DNA from 2 places in the Streptomyces sp. NBC_00690 genome. Region 2 is predicted to be linked to the other one. Evidence: riboswitches for the same ligand, from Rfam matches in the RefSeq annotation. Region 2 holds a riboswitch; the other holds the start of a gene.
The links. Region 2 has a riboswitch for S-adenosylmethionine ahead of OID54_RS11110 (aminotransferase class V-fold PLP-dependent enzyme). Riboswitches for the same ligand answer to the same signal wherever they lie in the genome.
Positions count from the first base shown of each region.

Region 1: another riboswitch for S-adenosylmethionine. It lies ahead of thrC (threonine synthase); the one in region 2 lies ahead of OID54_RS11110 (aminotransferase class V-fold PLP-dependent enzyme).

Region 1 is NZ_CP109009.1:3,941,591-3,948,867, forward strand. Features, by position in the region: gene OID54_RS17270 (alpha/beta fold hydrolase) at 1-166, opposite strand, end outside; gene groL (chaperonin GroEL) at 540-2,162, opposite strand; gene OID54_RS17280 (cold-shock protein) at 2,947-3,150, opposite strand; gene OID54_RS17285 (MoaD/ThiS family protein) at 3,586-3,861, opposite strand; gene thrC (threonine synthase) at 3,888-5,171, opposite strand; SAM riboswitch class I at 5,189-5,400, opposite strand; gene OID54_RS17295 (glucosyl-3-phosphoglycerate synthase) at 5,568-6,512, shown strand; gene OID54_RS17300 (hypothetical protein) at 6,536-6,748, shown strand.
Region 2 is NZ_CP109009.1:2,507,035-2,514,311, reverse strand. Features, by position in the region: gene qcrA (cytochrome bc1 complex Rieske iron-sulfur subunit) at 1-130, shown strand, start outside; gene qcrB (cytochrome bc1 complex cytochrome b subunit) at 127-1,767, shown strand; gene trpD (anthranilate phosphoribosyltransferase) at 1,895-2,959, shown strand; SAM riboswitch class IV at 3,114-3,231, shown strand; gene OID54_RS11110 (aminotransferase class V-fold PLP-dependent enzyme) at 3,434-4,846, shown strand; gene OID54_RS11105 (glycerate kinase family protein) at 4,789-6,012, opposite strand; gene OID54_RS11100 (SLC13 family permease) at 6,048-7,277, opposite strand, start outside.

The sequences.
Region 1 (7,277 bases), 1.4 Mb from region 2:
CGCACTGGAGGGTGGCCGGAAGATCGGGAACGCACCGCTTCCACTTGAGCTTCTGCTGGGTGTACTGGGCCAGCGGCTGAGCGGCTGCGGGTGTTGCGGCGAGACCGGGGGCGAGTGTCGCCATGACGCTCACGGCGAGCAGGGGCACCAGTCGTCGTCTTTGCACGTGGGGATTCCTTCCGGCATATGCAGGGGACATGACGACACTGCCGTGCGGGACGATCCGCGGAATCCATCGCTCAGATGGCTTTGAATCCACCTGTGGTCGGACAACCGATCGACGCTCTCCTCCTACGGCTGTAGAGAAGGAACAGCCCGTTCCGAGGGAGGAATTGAAAGGGAACCGGAGAAGTCCCCTCGGCCGGCCGAGATTTCCCTGAGCGGGTACACCTGGCCCCATGCGGACACCCGGGCACACAGGCACACGGCGTATGCAGACACGCGGGGTACGCAGACACGCAGACATGCCGAAGGGCGGCACCCCCTGGGAGTTGGGGTGCCGCCCTTCGTACGTACCGGGCTACCGATCCTCAGAAGGATCAGAAGTCCATGTCACCGCCGGGCATGCCACCGGGAGCACCGGCGGACGCCTTCTCGGGCTTGTCAGCGATGACAGCCTCGGTGGTGAGGAACAGCGCGGCGATCGACGCGGCGTTCTGAAGCGCCGAGCGGGTCACCTTCGCCGGGTCGAGGATGCCCTCGGCGATCATGTCCACGTACTCACCGGTCGCGGCGTTGAGACCGTGACCCGGGGTGAGGTTGCGAACCTTCTCGACGACGACGCCACCCTCAAGGCCGGCGTTGACGGCGATCTGCTTCAGCGGGGCCTCCAGGGCGAGCCGCACCGCGTTGGCGCCGGTCGCCTCGTCACCTTCGAGGTCCAGCTTGTCGAACACCGAGGTGGCCTGGAGCAGAGCCACGCCGCCACCGGCGACGATGCCCTCCTCGACGGCCGCCTTCGCGTTGCGAACGGCGTCCTCGATGCGGTGCTTGCGCTCCTTGAGCTCGACCTCGGTCGCGGCACCGGCCTTGATGACGGCCACGCCGCCGGCCAGCTTCGCAAGGCGCTCCTGGAGCTTCTCGCGGTCGTAGTCGGAGTCGGAGCCCTCGATCTCGACACGGATCTGGTTGACCCGACCGGCGACCTGGTCGCTGTCACCGGCACCGTCGACGATGGTGGTCTCGTCCTTGGTGATGACGACCTTGCGGGCGTTGCCCAGGAGGTCGAGACCGGTGTTCTCCAGCTTGAGGCCGACCTCTTCCGAGATGACCGTGCCGCCGGTGAGGATGGCGATGTCGTTCAGCATCGCCTTGCGGCGGTCACCGAAGCCCGGAGCCTTGACGGCCACGGACTTGAAGACGCCCTTGATCTTGTTAACGAGCAGCGTGGACAGGGCCTCGCCCTCGACGTCCTCGGCGATGATCAGCAGCGGCTTGCCGGACTGCATGACCTTCTCCAGGAGCGGCAGCAGGTCCTTAACGCTGGCGATCTTGGAGTTGACGATCAGGATGTACGGGTCGTCGAGCGACGCCTCCATACGCTCCATGTCGGTGGCGAAGTACGCCGAGATGTAGCCCTTGTCGAAGCGCATGCCTTCGGTGAGCTCAAGCTCCAGACCGAAAGTCTGGGACTCCTCGACGGTGATGACGCCTTCCTTGCCGACCTTGTCCATGGCCTCGGCGATGAGCTCGCCGATCTGGGTGTCGGCGGCGGAGATGGAGGCGGTCGAAGCGATCTGCTCCTTGGTCTCCACGTCCTTGGCCTGCTCAAGGAGAGCACCGGAGACGGCCTCGACGGCCTTCTCGATACCGCGCTTGAGGGCCATCGGGTTGGCACCGGCCGCGACATTGCGCAGACCCTCGCGCACAAGCGCCTGAGCCAGAACGGTGGCGGTGGTCGTTCCGTCGCCAGCGACGTCATCCGTCTTCTTGGCGACTTCCTTGACCAGCTCGGCGCCGATCTTCTCGTACGGGTCCTCCAGCTCGATCTCCTTGGCGATGGACACACCATCGTTGGTGATCGTGGGCGCGCCCCACTTCTTCTCAAGGACGACGTTACGGCCCTTGGGACCGAGGGTGACCTTGACGGCGTCGGCGAGCTGGTTCATCCCGCGCTCAAGGCCGCGCCGTGCCTCCTCGTCGAACGCGATGATCTTTGCCATGTGAAGTGTCCTCCACGGACTGGGTGGGAAGCTCTGGGGGACCGCGCTGGCGCCCGCGACGGACGGCCTGCCAGCCGGATGGTTTTCTGTACCGTCCGGCTTGCGGGCCTCACCGACCCGGTCCTTCTTTTTGTCACTCTCACCCGGAGAGTGCTAACGCCAATGATTAGCACTCGCCCCCTTCGAGTGCAAGCGCCTTGGAGAGAACCACCCCCCGCGCTACCCCCCCGAAATCCGCCGCGCACGGGGTGCCCTTCGATGCATGCGCCCTGGTGGTACGGGGTGTCGCGGCGGAGCGCGGGAGGTGCGGAAGCCATCTTGGACGGGAGTTCCATGACGTCGGCGTGATGGCGTTCGACCGTTCCCCGCACCATCCGGGCACCACGTTCCCTGACCGTCACGGGCGAAATCGGGAGCCCGCGGAGGTCGGCGTGCCGGACCTGAGGGACGGCCCGGAGAGGTCGCGGCCGGTCCTCGGTGAAGGCACGAGGGAGCGGGTCCGTGAGCGTCCTGGGTGCGGGCGGCGGAGGGCTAGCGACGGCGGGGTTCGATGCTCCCGGCCGGGGTGGGGTGCGGATGCAAAGACCGGTCGACGGGGGACGAGCGGGGCCCACCGGCGCGCGGGGCACCCGGCCGTGTCCACCCGCGCGCATCGGGCTGACCGTTCACCACGGTGCCGGTGTACGGGCACGCACATGGGGTCCACACCCCCCGGCGGGATGTGGACCCCATGTACATATAGATGAGCGCGTCGGTGGCCGATCGCGTCGCAGTTGCCGCGGAGTCAGACCGCGAGCTTGACCATGTCCGCCTGCGGACCCTTCTGCCCCTGCGAGATCTCGAACTCGACTCGTTGCCCCTCCTCCAGGGTGCGGTAGCCGTCCATCTGAATCGCGCTGTAGTGGACGAAAACATCCGCACCACCGTCGACCGCGATGAAGCCGTAGCCCTTCTCCGCGTTGAACCACTTGACGGTGCCCTGAGCCATGCCTAACTCCCCTATTACTGGCCCTTGCGCAGGACCGCACTTCGCGGACCCGGGTCAGACCTCACCTGATTCGGTTTTCCTCGCCGGAGTGGCGAGGTGACTTCATAGGCGTGCGCCGGAACGCGTCGACCGCGGCTGAATGTATCTGCCCAACTGCCCTCTGCAACAGGTCAATCGGACGACAATTCGCAGGCTCAGCTAACGGGAAATTGATATGAATTCAAGAAATTCCGGGGCAAGTCGGGCCCGACAAAGAAGACTTATGAGACAAATCCCCGAAGCACATTGGCTGTTTCTTATCGGAGCTGGGGCGCATTCTGTTGCTCGGCTGAGGGAGCAGCGCAGGGGCCTTCCCCAACTGTATCGCGCTCAACCATGCAGAATTGCCCCCTCCGTTTCTCTCACGGAGGGGGCAATTGAAATGACGTTGCGTAATTAGCCACCGGCCACGGCGGGGATGATGGAGATGCCCGCACCGTCCGGGGTCGCCGTCTCCAGGCCCTGCTCGAAGCGGACGTCGTCATCGTTCACATAGACGTTGACGAAGCGCCGCAGCTTGCCCTGGTCGTCCAGGACGCGCGCAGCGATGCCCGCGTGGTTCTTCTCCAGGTCCGCGATCACCTCGGCGAGGGTCGCCCCCTCGGCCGGGACCTCGGACTTGCCGCCCGTGTAGGTGCGCAGAATGGTCGGGATGCGGACGTTGACGCTCATCTTCGGGTCTCCCAGTGATCCGTTGGTCAGTTGGCCAGGCCGGCGGCGCGGAAGGCGTCCAGGCTCGGGCGGATGGTCGCCGAAGGGCCGGTGGTCGGGGCGACGGCGTCCAGGGTCTTGAGGCCGTCACCGGTGTTGAGGACGACCGTGGTGAGCGAGGGGTCGAGCACGCCGCTGTCGATGAGCTTGCGCGTCACTCCGACGGTCACGCCGCCCGCGGTCTCGGCGAAGATGCCCTCGGTACGGGCGAGCAGCTTGATCGCGTCCACGATCTGCTCGTCGTTGACGTCCTCGACGGCACCGCCCGTGCGACGGGCGATGTCCAGGACGTACGGGCCGTCGGCGGGGTTGCCGATCGCCAGGGACTTGGCGATGGTGTCCGGCTTCACCGGGCGCACCACGTCGTGCCCGGCCTTGAAGGCCGCGGACACCGGGGAGCAGCCCTCGGCCTGTGCACCGAAGATCTTGTACGGGCGGTCCTCGACGAGCCCGAGCTTGATCAGCTCCTGGAACCCCTTGTCGATCTTGGTGAGCTGGGAGCCGGAGGCGATCGGGATCACGATCTGGTCGGGCAGCCGCCAGCCGAGCTGCTCGCAGATCTCGTACGCGAGGGTCTTGGAGCCCTCGCCGTAGTACGGGCGGAGGTTGACGTTGACGAAGCCCCAGCCCTCACCGAGCGGGTCACCGATCAGTTCGGAGCAGAAGCGGTTGACGTCGTCGTAGTTGCCCTCGATGCCGACCAGCTCACCGCCGTAGACCGCGGCCATGACGACCTTGCCCTGCTCCAGGTCGTGCGGGATGAAGACGCAGGAGCGCAGTCCGGCACGGGCTGCCGCAGCGCCGACCGCACCCGCGAGGTTGCCGGTGGAGGAGCAGGACAGCGTGGTGAAGCCGAAGGCGCGAGCGGCCTCCACGGCGATGGCGACGACCCGGTCCTTGAAGGAGTGGGTCGGGTTGCCGGAGTCGTCCTTGATGTGGAGCGAGCCGGTCACACCGAGTTCGCGGGCGAGGTTGTCAGCCTTCACGAGCTTGGTGAAGCCGGGGTTGAGATTGGGCTTGTCCGCCACGTCGGCGGGGACGGGCAGCAGCGGTGCGTACCGCCAGATGCTTTCCGGGCCCGCTTCGATCCGCTTACGCAGCCCCTCGGGGTCGCCCGTCGGAAGGTCGTAGGCGACTTCCAGCGGCCCGAAGCACGAGGCACAGGCGAAGATCGGACCGAGTTCGAAACGCTCGCCGCACTCGCGACAGGAAAGCGCCGCGGCGGGTCCGAGATCGAGCGTGGTGGTGTCTGCGACAGTCTGCACAGCCATGGAGGCGAGGCCCTTTCTCCTCATCTTCCTCATGACGCATTTCGCCATGAGACGGATTTGGCACCTTCCCGAGCCGGGAGCCTCGCGGCGCTGAATCGGCTGCCTCGCACGACGGACAGTTCCGTACGGAACTGTCTGCGGGTGGCGGCGACTCTTGATGCGACGGAGACCGGCTGGAGGGTTGCCGGGGCTTCAACGGGCCGTATCCCTCTGCCCCTCTGGATGAGCGGTATTCGATTGTTGATCATGCGGGGCGGTGATCGCTCCGCACCGGTGTACGCATCACCCCGACGTGCGCCGGGCTTCAGCGTTGCTCAAGACTGTAACCGAACGACCGGACTGTTGAGATAGTCGTCCGAACCGCGAGATGGATCACAAAGTGCAGGAGTGGCGAACGTGCTGGAAGAGGTGGAGCGCTGGCTGACCAGGCGTTCCTGGTCAGCAGCCGACCGCCCGCTGGCCCGGATGATGGCGGCGAAACGCGCATCGGGAACCACCGTCAGTGTGGTCCTTCCCGCCCTGAACGAAGAGGCGACGGTCGGCGAGATCGCGACCGTCATCCGACGTGAGCTGATGGAGGCGCTGCCGCTCGTCGACGAGCTGGTGGTGATCGACTCGGGCTCCACGGACCGTACGGCCGAGGTCGCGGCGGCGGCGGGGGCACGCGTGGTGCACCGGGACACGATCCTGCCCCGGATCCCTGCGGTGGCCGGCAAGGGCGAGGTGCTCTGGCGCTCCCTCATGGTGACGCACGGTGACATCGTCTGCTTCGTGGACGCGGACCTCAGGGAGTTCTCGGCGGACTTCGTGTCCGGGATCGTGGGGCCGTTGCTCACCGAGCCCGAGGTGCACTTCGTCAAGGCGATGTACGACCGCCCGCTGGGTGAGCTCGCAGGTCAGGGCGGTCGGGTGACCGAACTGGTGGCCCGCCCGCTGCTGAATCTGCACTGGCCGGCCCTGGCCGGGTTCGTCCAGCCGCTCGGCGGCGAGTACGCGGCACGGCGCTCCCTGCTGGAGCGGCTCCCGTTCCCCGTTGGTTACGGGGTGGAGCTGGGGCTTCTGGTGGACGCACTGCACACGGTCGGGCTCGATAGCCTGGCGCAGGTGGACGTCGGCTCCCGCAAACACCGCCACCAGGACGGCCAGGCACTCGGCCGGATGGCGGCGGCGATCTACCGGACAGCTCAACTTCGACTGTCCCGAGGTCACTTGGTACGGCCGGCGCTAACGCAGTTCGAGCGTGGCGAGAAGGGGTTCGTGCCGCGGACCCATCCGGTGGACACGGAGGAGCGTCCGCCGATGCGCGAGATCGGTGAGTATGCGGCGCGTCGCGCCGCATAGTGATGACTAGCACCGTTTCAGTGATGACTATCCTATTTATGAACTTTGGACGTCATGTACTGAGAGGCACCGGAATCTTCGTCATCGTCGCCGCCATCGTGGGTGCCGCCGCCCCCACGAGCCCGGCGAGCAGCCCTGCCACGGAACGCCTCTGGCTACTGGGCGGGCTGGCATTGAGCCTGACGGCGGCGGGGGTGGTGGCGGTGGCGGCGGCACGGGGGCGGCGCAAGGGGTGAGATCTGGTGGTGTGGGCTTGGCTGTTTCCGGGTGGGGCTGTGCCTGGGTTTCCGCCTTGGGTGGCGGGGGGTTCCGTCCTCAAACGCCGGACGGGCTGGGGTGGGGCGGGGCTGCGGGTTTTGGCTGTTTCCGGGCGGAGCTCGTTCTGTGAGTTCAGCTCTGGGGGGTGCGGGGTTCCGTCCTCAAGCGCCGGACGGGCTGGGTGGGGCGGGCGGAGCTTGTGTGTTGGGGGCTGGTCTGGGGGGCGGGGCTTGGGTGGTCCGGCTGGGGTTTGGGTGGGGTGCGGGTGGTGGGGGTGCTTTCGGGCGTGACTCCTCAGCGCCGGCGGCCAGCGGCTGATCCGTTGGTGGCGGCTCTGAAGCCGCCGACGCTTCCGGGGACACCCCCTGCGCGCCCCCAATACCGCAACTGGCTCTGCCTGCCCCCGGCCCATCCACAAGTCGAGCTCAGGAGGGCGCTACCCAGTACCGCGACCAGGTCTTGCTTGCCCCACGCTCGTCCATGGGTCGGGAAGTCGGGAAGTCGGGC
Region 2 (7,277 bases):
CCGTGTCATCTTCGGCCCCGCCGGTCACGCCCTCCCGCAGCTGCGGATCGGTGTGAACACCGAGGGCAATCTCGAAGCACTCGGCGACTTCGCGGAGCCGGTCGGACCTTCCTTCTGGGAGCGCGGATGAGCACTACGACAGAGTCCAAGGGCGCTGACAACCAGCGCAAGGCCCCGGCCGGCGAGCGCGTCGCCGACTGGGCGGACGGCCGGCTCGGGATCTACTCCCTGGCCAAGGCCAACATGCGCAAGATCTTCCCGGACCACTGGTCCTTCATGCTCGGTGAGATCTGCCTCTACAGCTTCGTCATCATCATCCTCACGGGTGTGTATCTGACGCTGTTCTTCCACCCGTCGATGAACGAGGTGGTCTACCACGGCAGCTACGTGCCCATGCAGGGCGTGCGGATGTCGGAGGCGTACGCCTCCACGCTGGACATCAGCTTCGACGTCCGTGGCGGTCTGCTGATCCGGCAGATCCACCACTGGGCCGCGCTGATCTTCATCGCCGCGATGATGGTCCACATGATGCGCGTCTTCTTCACGGGCGCGTACCGCAAGCCGCGCGAGATCAACTGGCTGTTCGGCTTCCTGCTGCTCGTCCTCGGCATGTTCACCGGTTTCACCGGTTACTCGCTCCCGGACGACCTGCTCTCCGGCACCGGTGTCCGCTTCACCCAGGGCGCGATCCTGTCCGTACCGGTCGTCGGTACGTACATCTCGATGTTCCTATTCGGCGGGGAGTTCCCAGGCCACGACTTCGTGGCCCGGTTCTACTCGATCCACATCCTGCTACTGCCGGGCATCATGCTCGGACTGCTCGTGGGCCACTTGATCCTGGTCGTCTACCACAAGCACACCCAGTACGCGGGCCCCGGCCGGACCGAGAAGAACGTCGTCGGCATGCCGCTGCTGCCCGTCTACATGGCGAAGGCCGGAGGCTTCTTCTTCCTGGTCTTCGGTGTGATCGCGGCCATCTCAGCGATTGCGACGCTCAACCCGATCTGGGCACTCGGCCCGTACCGCACCGATCAGGTCTCCACCGGAGCCCAACCGGACTGGTACATGGGCTTCGCCGAGGGACTGGTCCGAGTGATGCCCGGCTGGGAGATCAACGCCTGGGGTCACACGCTGGCACTCGGTGTGATGGTCCCGCTGATGGTCTTCCCGCTGGTGCTGGGGGCGATCGCGCTCTATCCGTTCATCGAGTCGTGGGTCACCGGCGACAAGCGCGAGCACCACATCCTGGACCGCCCGCGCAACACCCCGACCCGTACCGGCTTCGGTGTGGCGTGGCTGACCGCGTACTTCATCATGCTCATCGGTGGCGGCAACGACATCGTGGCCACGCACTTCAACCTGTCGATCAACGCGATCACCTGGTTCGTCCGGATCTTCTTCTTCGTCGGACCGGTCCTCGCCTTCATCGCCACGAAGCGCATCTGCCTCGGTCTCCAACGTCGCGACCGCGACAAGGTGCTGCACGGTCGCGAGACCGGCATCATCAAGCGGCTGCCGCACGGTGAGTTCATCGAGGTGCACGAGCCGCTCAGCCAGGGCCAGCTGTACACGCTCACCTCGCACGAGCAGTACCAGCCGCTGGACGCCGGCCCCACGGTCGACGAGAACGGTGTCGAGCGCAAGGTCGGCCCGACCCAGCGGATCAAGGTCAGCCTCAGCAAGGGCTTCTACGGCGAGGGGAACCAGATCCCGAAGCCGACCACAGAGGAGTACAAGGAGATCACGAGCGGCCACGGCCACCACTGATCATCCGTAGCACTCGCTGATCGCCACAGCAGGAGCCCCGTCCAATGATTGGACGGGGCTCTTTGCCGTCCCCGGCGCTGGATAGGGTGGGTCGTATCCATTCAGCCTGTGGACCCTGGAGCGGACCATGAACGTTGTGACCCCGGTTGGCGGCGACAGCGTGGCGGACCTCTCCTGGCCCGTCGTGCTGAACGCCCTCCTCGACAACCGTGACCTCAGTGCCCGTGCAACCGCCTGGGCCATGGACCGCATCCTCAGCGGCGAGGCCACCAATGTGCAGATCGCCGGCCTCGCGGTCGCCCTGCGGGCCAAGGGCGAGACCGTCGAGGAGATCTCCGGTCTCGTGCGGACCATGTACGAGCACGCCCATCTCATCGAAGTGCCCGGTCCGTGCGTCGACATCGTCGGCACCGGGGGCGACGGCGCCAAGACGGTGAACATCTCCACCATGTCCGCGATCGTGGTCGCGGGCGCCGGTGTGAAGGTCGTCAAGCACGGTAATCGCGCCGCTTCGAGCGCCTCCGGAGCCTCGGACGTGCTGGAGAAGCTCGGCGTGAACCTGGAGCTGACCCCGCAGCGGGTCGCCGAGGTGGCCGAGGAAGCGGGCATCACGTTCTGCTTCGCGGTGAAGTTCCATCCGGCGCTGCGCCACGTGGGCGTGGCCCGCAAGGAACTCGGCATCCGTACCGTCTTCAACTTCCTGGGGCCGTTGACCAACCCCGCCCGGGTGATGGCCCAGGCGACGGGGGTCGCGGATGCCCGGATGGCCCCGATCATGGCGGGCGTGCTCGCGGAGCGCGGTTCCTCGGCGCTGGTGTTCCGGGGCGACGACGGTCTCGACGAACTGACGACGACCGCCACCTCGCACGTCTGGGTGGTCCGGGACGGGACGGTCCGCGAGGAGCGGTTCGACCCGCGGGACATCGGTATCGACCTGGTGCCGGTGGAGGCCCTGCGCGGTGCGGACGCCTCGTACAACGCCGATGTGGCGCGCCGGTTGCTGGGCGGTGAGAAGGGTCCGATCCGGGACGCGGTCCTGTTGAACTCGGCGGCGGCGCTGGTGGCCCAATCACCGTCGGACGGCACGCTCAACGAGCAGTTGACGGCCGGCCTCGCCCGGGCGGCCGAGGCCATCGACTCCGGGGCCGCCCTCGCCGCGTTGGAGCGCTGGGTGGCCGCCAGCAACGCCTGAAGCCGTGCGCCGTCGGTGGTCGTGTCGCTGGGGGTGGCCCCGACACGACCGCCGGCGTACGCCCCGAGCAACCCGCACAGCAGGGTGCGGCATGGTGCGTCCGGAATGCGGAACGGGTTGCGGTATCGCGACGCACTGGCATACCGTCTCCTCAGGTCATGAGTGACAGCGATTACGGCCCCGGCCCGCTGTCCGGCAACCCTCCGTCCGTGGCGGGGTGCCCCGGGTGAAGACCAGGCCGTGGGCAGCGAGGCCCGTGGCAAGCGCGGACCCCTGCGAACCCTGGGGTCCTGGTCCTCAAGGGAGCAGTCTCGTGAGCAAGCGAATGCGATAGGGCTCTTCGCCCCTCCTTCAGTACACCTCCACGCGGACATCCCGCGTGCTCTGAGGCAATCCCCGTACAGCGAGGCTCTCTTGCCCTGCCCGTGTACGGGTCATGAAGACACGCCGCCTGTCACCCCGGGAGATTCCGCCATGTCCGTACGCCCGAGCACCTCCGCACGCCCGAACACCACCGCCACCTCCGCTGCGGACACCGATCCCGCCTGTGCCGCCCCGCTCCCCGTGCTCGGCCGTGATGTGACCGTCCCCCTCGTCACCGGGGGTGAAGTCACCTACGCCGCGCTTGACTACGCCGCCAGCGCACCCGCCCTCCAGCGCGTCTGGGACGATGTCGCCGCCTATGCGCCGTACTACGGCAGCGTCCACCGCGGTGCCGGTTACCTCTCCCAACTCTCCACCGACCTGTTCGAGAACAGCCGTCGCACGGTGGCGGAGTTCCTCGACTGCCGCAGCACCGACCAGGTCGTGTTCACCCGCTCCACCACGGACTCGCTCAACCTCCTCGCCGCCTGCCTGCCCGCCGACTGCCAGGTCTTCGTCTTCGAGACCGAGCACCACGCCTCCCTGCTTCCGTGGCAGGGCGCCCAGGTCACCTACCTCAACGCGCCCCGCACCCCCGACGAGGCCGTCGCCACCCTGGAGCGGGCACTCGCCGACCGCGATCCGTACGGCCCCGCGCTGGTCTGCGTCACCGGAGCGTCCAATGTGACCGGTGAGCTCTGGCCGGTACGCGAACTGACCGCAGCCGCCCACGCCCACGGCGCCCGGATCGTCCTCGACGCCGCCCAACTCGCACCCCACCACCGCGTCTCCGTGAGCGAACTGGACGTCGACTGGGTCGCCTTCTCCGGCCACAAGCTCTACGCGCCCTTCGGTTCGGGCGTCCTCGCAGGTCGCGCCGACTGGCTCCAGGACGCCGAGCCCTACCTCGCGGGCGGCGGCGCCTCCCGTCAGGTCGCCCGCCGCTCCGACGGAGGCGTGGACGTCGAATGGCACACCACGCCCGCCCGCCACGAAGCCGGCTCGCCGAACGTGATCGGTGTCTACGCCATCGCCTCCGCCTGCAAGGCCCTGAGCGAAGAGGGCTTCGACCGGCTGGTCGCCCGTGAGCAGCGCCTCGTCGCCACGGTCCGCGCGGGTCTCGCCGAGGTGCCCGAGGTCAAGGTGCTCTCCCTGTTCGGGGACGAGGCTCCGCGGGTCGGCGTGATCTCCTTCGTCGTCCGGGGCTGGAACAGCTCCCACTTCGCCGCCGCGCTCTCCGCCGAGTACGGCATCGGAGTGCGCGACGGGCTCTTCTGCGCTCATCCGCTGGTCCGCACCCTGTTGGGCAGCACCCCGCAGGAGCCGGGTGAGTGCGGAGCACCGGACGAGACCCCCGGCTCGCTGAACGCGATCCGGGTCAGCTTCGGCGCCGGCACCCCTGACGAGCACGTGGAGCGCTTCGTCGGTGCCGTCAAGGAACTCGTTCGTGACGGCGCCCGCTGGAACTACCGGACCGAGGACGGTCGGTGCGTCCCCGACAGGACCACGGCCCCCTCCGCCTGACGATCGTCGTCCGCTGACAGGCGGGTTCCGATCAGTACCATCCGCAGGGCGCGCTCGGTGGCGTCGGTGAGGAACTCGCCGCCGCGCCCGAGCGCCTCCGTCAGACTGACCGGCGCGGGCAGGATGGAGCTGTACGCGTCCACGCCCACCGAACGCACGTGGTGCGCACCCTCGCCGATCGTGCCGGCGAGCGCGAGCACTTCACGACCGTACCGCTTGGCGCGCCTGGCGACCTCGGCGGGCACCTTGCCGCGCGGGGTCTGATGGTCCAGTGCGCCCTCGGCGGTGATCACCAGATCGGCCCTGGCCAGTCGCTCGTCGAGGTCGAGTTGGTCGAGGAGCACGTCGAAGCGGGGCAGCAGTTGGGCCCCGAGGGCGGCGAGTCCGGCGCCGAGCCCACCGGACGCTCCGGTGCCGGGTCCGCCGAAGAGGTCGTCCCGGACCTGGAAGTCACGGGTGAGGACGGTCGCCCAGTGCTCCAATCCCGCCGAGAGCTGTTCGACCTGCGCGGGGGTGGAGCCCTTCTGCGGACCGAAGACCCGGGCGACTCCGCGTTCCCCGCAGAGCACGTTGAAGGGGTTGCAGGCGACTCGGATCTCGGTGGCGGCCAGTCGCGGATCGAGCGCTGAGGTGTCGATCCGGTCGAGTCGAGCCAATTCCCGACCGCCGAAAGGGAGTTCGCGGCCCTCGACGTCGAGCAGCCGTGCTCCCAGGGCCTGGAGCGCGCCCGCGCCGCCGTCGCAGGTGCCGGAGTCCCCGCAGCCGACGAGGATGCGGCGGACGCCCGTGTCGAGTGCGGCCCGGATCAGCTCTCCGACGCCGTAGGTGGTGGTGGCTCCGGGGTCGCGCAGGTCCCGCGGCACCAGGGAGAGACCTGCGACGGCCGCCATCTCCACCACGGCCGTCGCTTCCCCGTCTCCGAGCAGGGCGAAGTGCGTACCGATCCGATCGCCCGTGGGCCCGGTGGCGGTCAGTCGCACCAGCCGCCCGCCCGACGAGGAGGCCAACGCCTCCGCGGTGCCCTCGCCCCCGTCGACCAGCGGTATCAGATCGATCTCCGCGTCGGGTACGACGCGGCGCACGCCTGCTGCGATCGCCCGCGCGGCGGACTGGGCGGACAGGGATTCCTTGAAGCCGCTCGGGGCGATGGCGAATCGGATCAACACGGTGGGCACTCCTTGAGGGTGAGGGCGAGGGTGCGTCAGCGGACCGGCACGCCGAGGAGCGGCCAGACGGCGACGGCGAAGAGCAGTACGAGGGCCGCGGTCATCGGTGCCAGCACGGCGGACATCCGGAGCAGGTCGCGGGGGGTGTAGGTGGGGACGCCTGGGATCTCGGCGAAGAGGGTCACCGGCTTGGCCGAAGCGGGCAGGGTGTGGCAGAAGCCGGCCGCGGCGGTGGAGGCGAGGGCCGCGGCCACCGGATTGACTCCGGCTCCGACTGCGGCGGCGACCACGAGCGGCACCAGGACCGAGGACCGGGCCGACCGCGACTGGAGGACCAGATGCGCGAGGGTGGAGACGGCGACCACGACGGCGAGGAACAGCCACGGCGGCAGATCCAGGGGTACCCCGGACACCAGCCACTTCGCGGCCCCGGAGTCGGCGAGCGCCAGCCCCATGGCCATGGTCGCGGCCATGAACAGCAGCAGGGCCCACGGCACCGTCTTCAGGGCGTCCTTGAGCCGTACGGTGCCCAGGGCCGGTGAGGCCGCGACGATCGCGCCGATCAGGGCGACGACGGCGGGTGGCACCCGGTGGAGCGGCTCGCTGCACCACAGGACGACGACGGTGGCCAGCAGGACGGCGCAGCGCGTTTCGGCCGCCTCCCACGGGCCCGTGACGGGCCGGTCGCTGTGTTCCTGGATCTCGGCGGGGGTGATGTGTACCGGACCCTTGCGGTCGGCGCGTCGGGTCGTGGTGAACAGGACCACTTCGGCTGCCAGATGGGAGGAGACGACGGCCAGCGGCAGTCCGAGCAGCAGCCATTCGGTGAAGCCGATGCGTTCCCCTGCGGCCTCCCACAGCACGGACACGGTGATGAGGTGGGCGCCCGCGCCGATCAGGGTGGCCACGGCGGAGAGCAGGATGACCGTGGGGAACAGGAGCGCCAACATGACCACCAGGCGCTTCCGGTCCTGGAGCGCCTTGGCGAGCGCGAGGAAGACGGGCATGGCGAGCGCGGCCCGTCCGGAGGTGGCCGGTACGGCGAAGGCCGTGACGACGAGGGCCGCGGTCGTCAGATGCACCAACTGCCGTACGCTGCTGGCCCCTCCGACGAGGAATGCGGCGGCCCGCCCGGCGAGCCCGGTCCTGGCCACGGCGGCGGCCAGGACGAAGGCGCAGATCAGCAGCCAGACCGTGTCGTCGCCCAGGGTGCCGAAGAGGGCGTCGCTGGAGATCACGCCGGTCGCGGTGAGCGCGAGACCGGC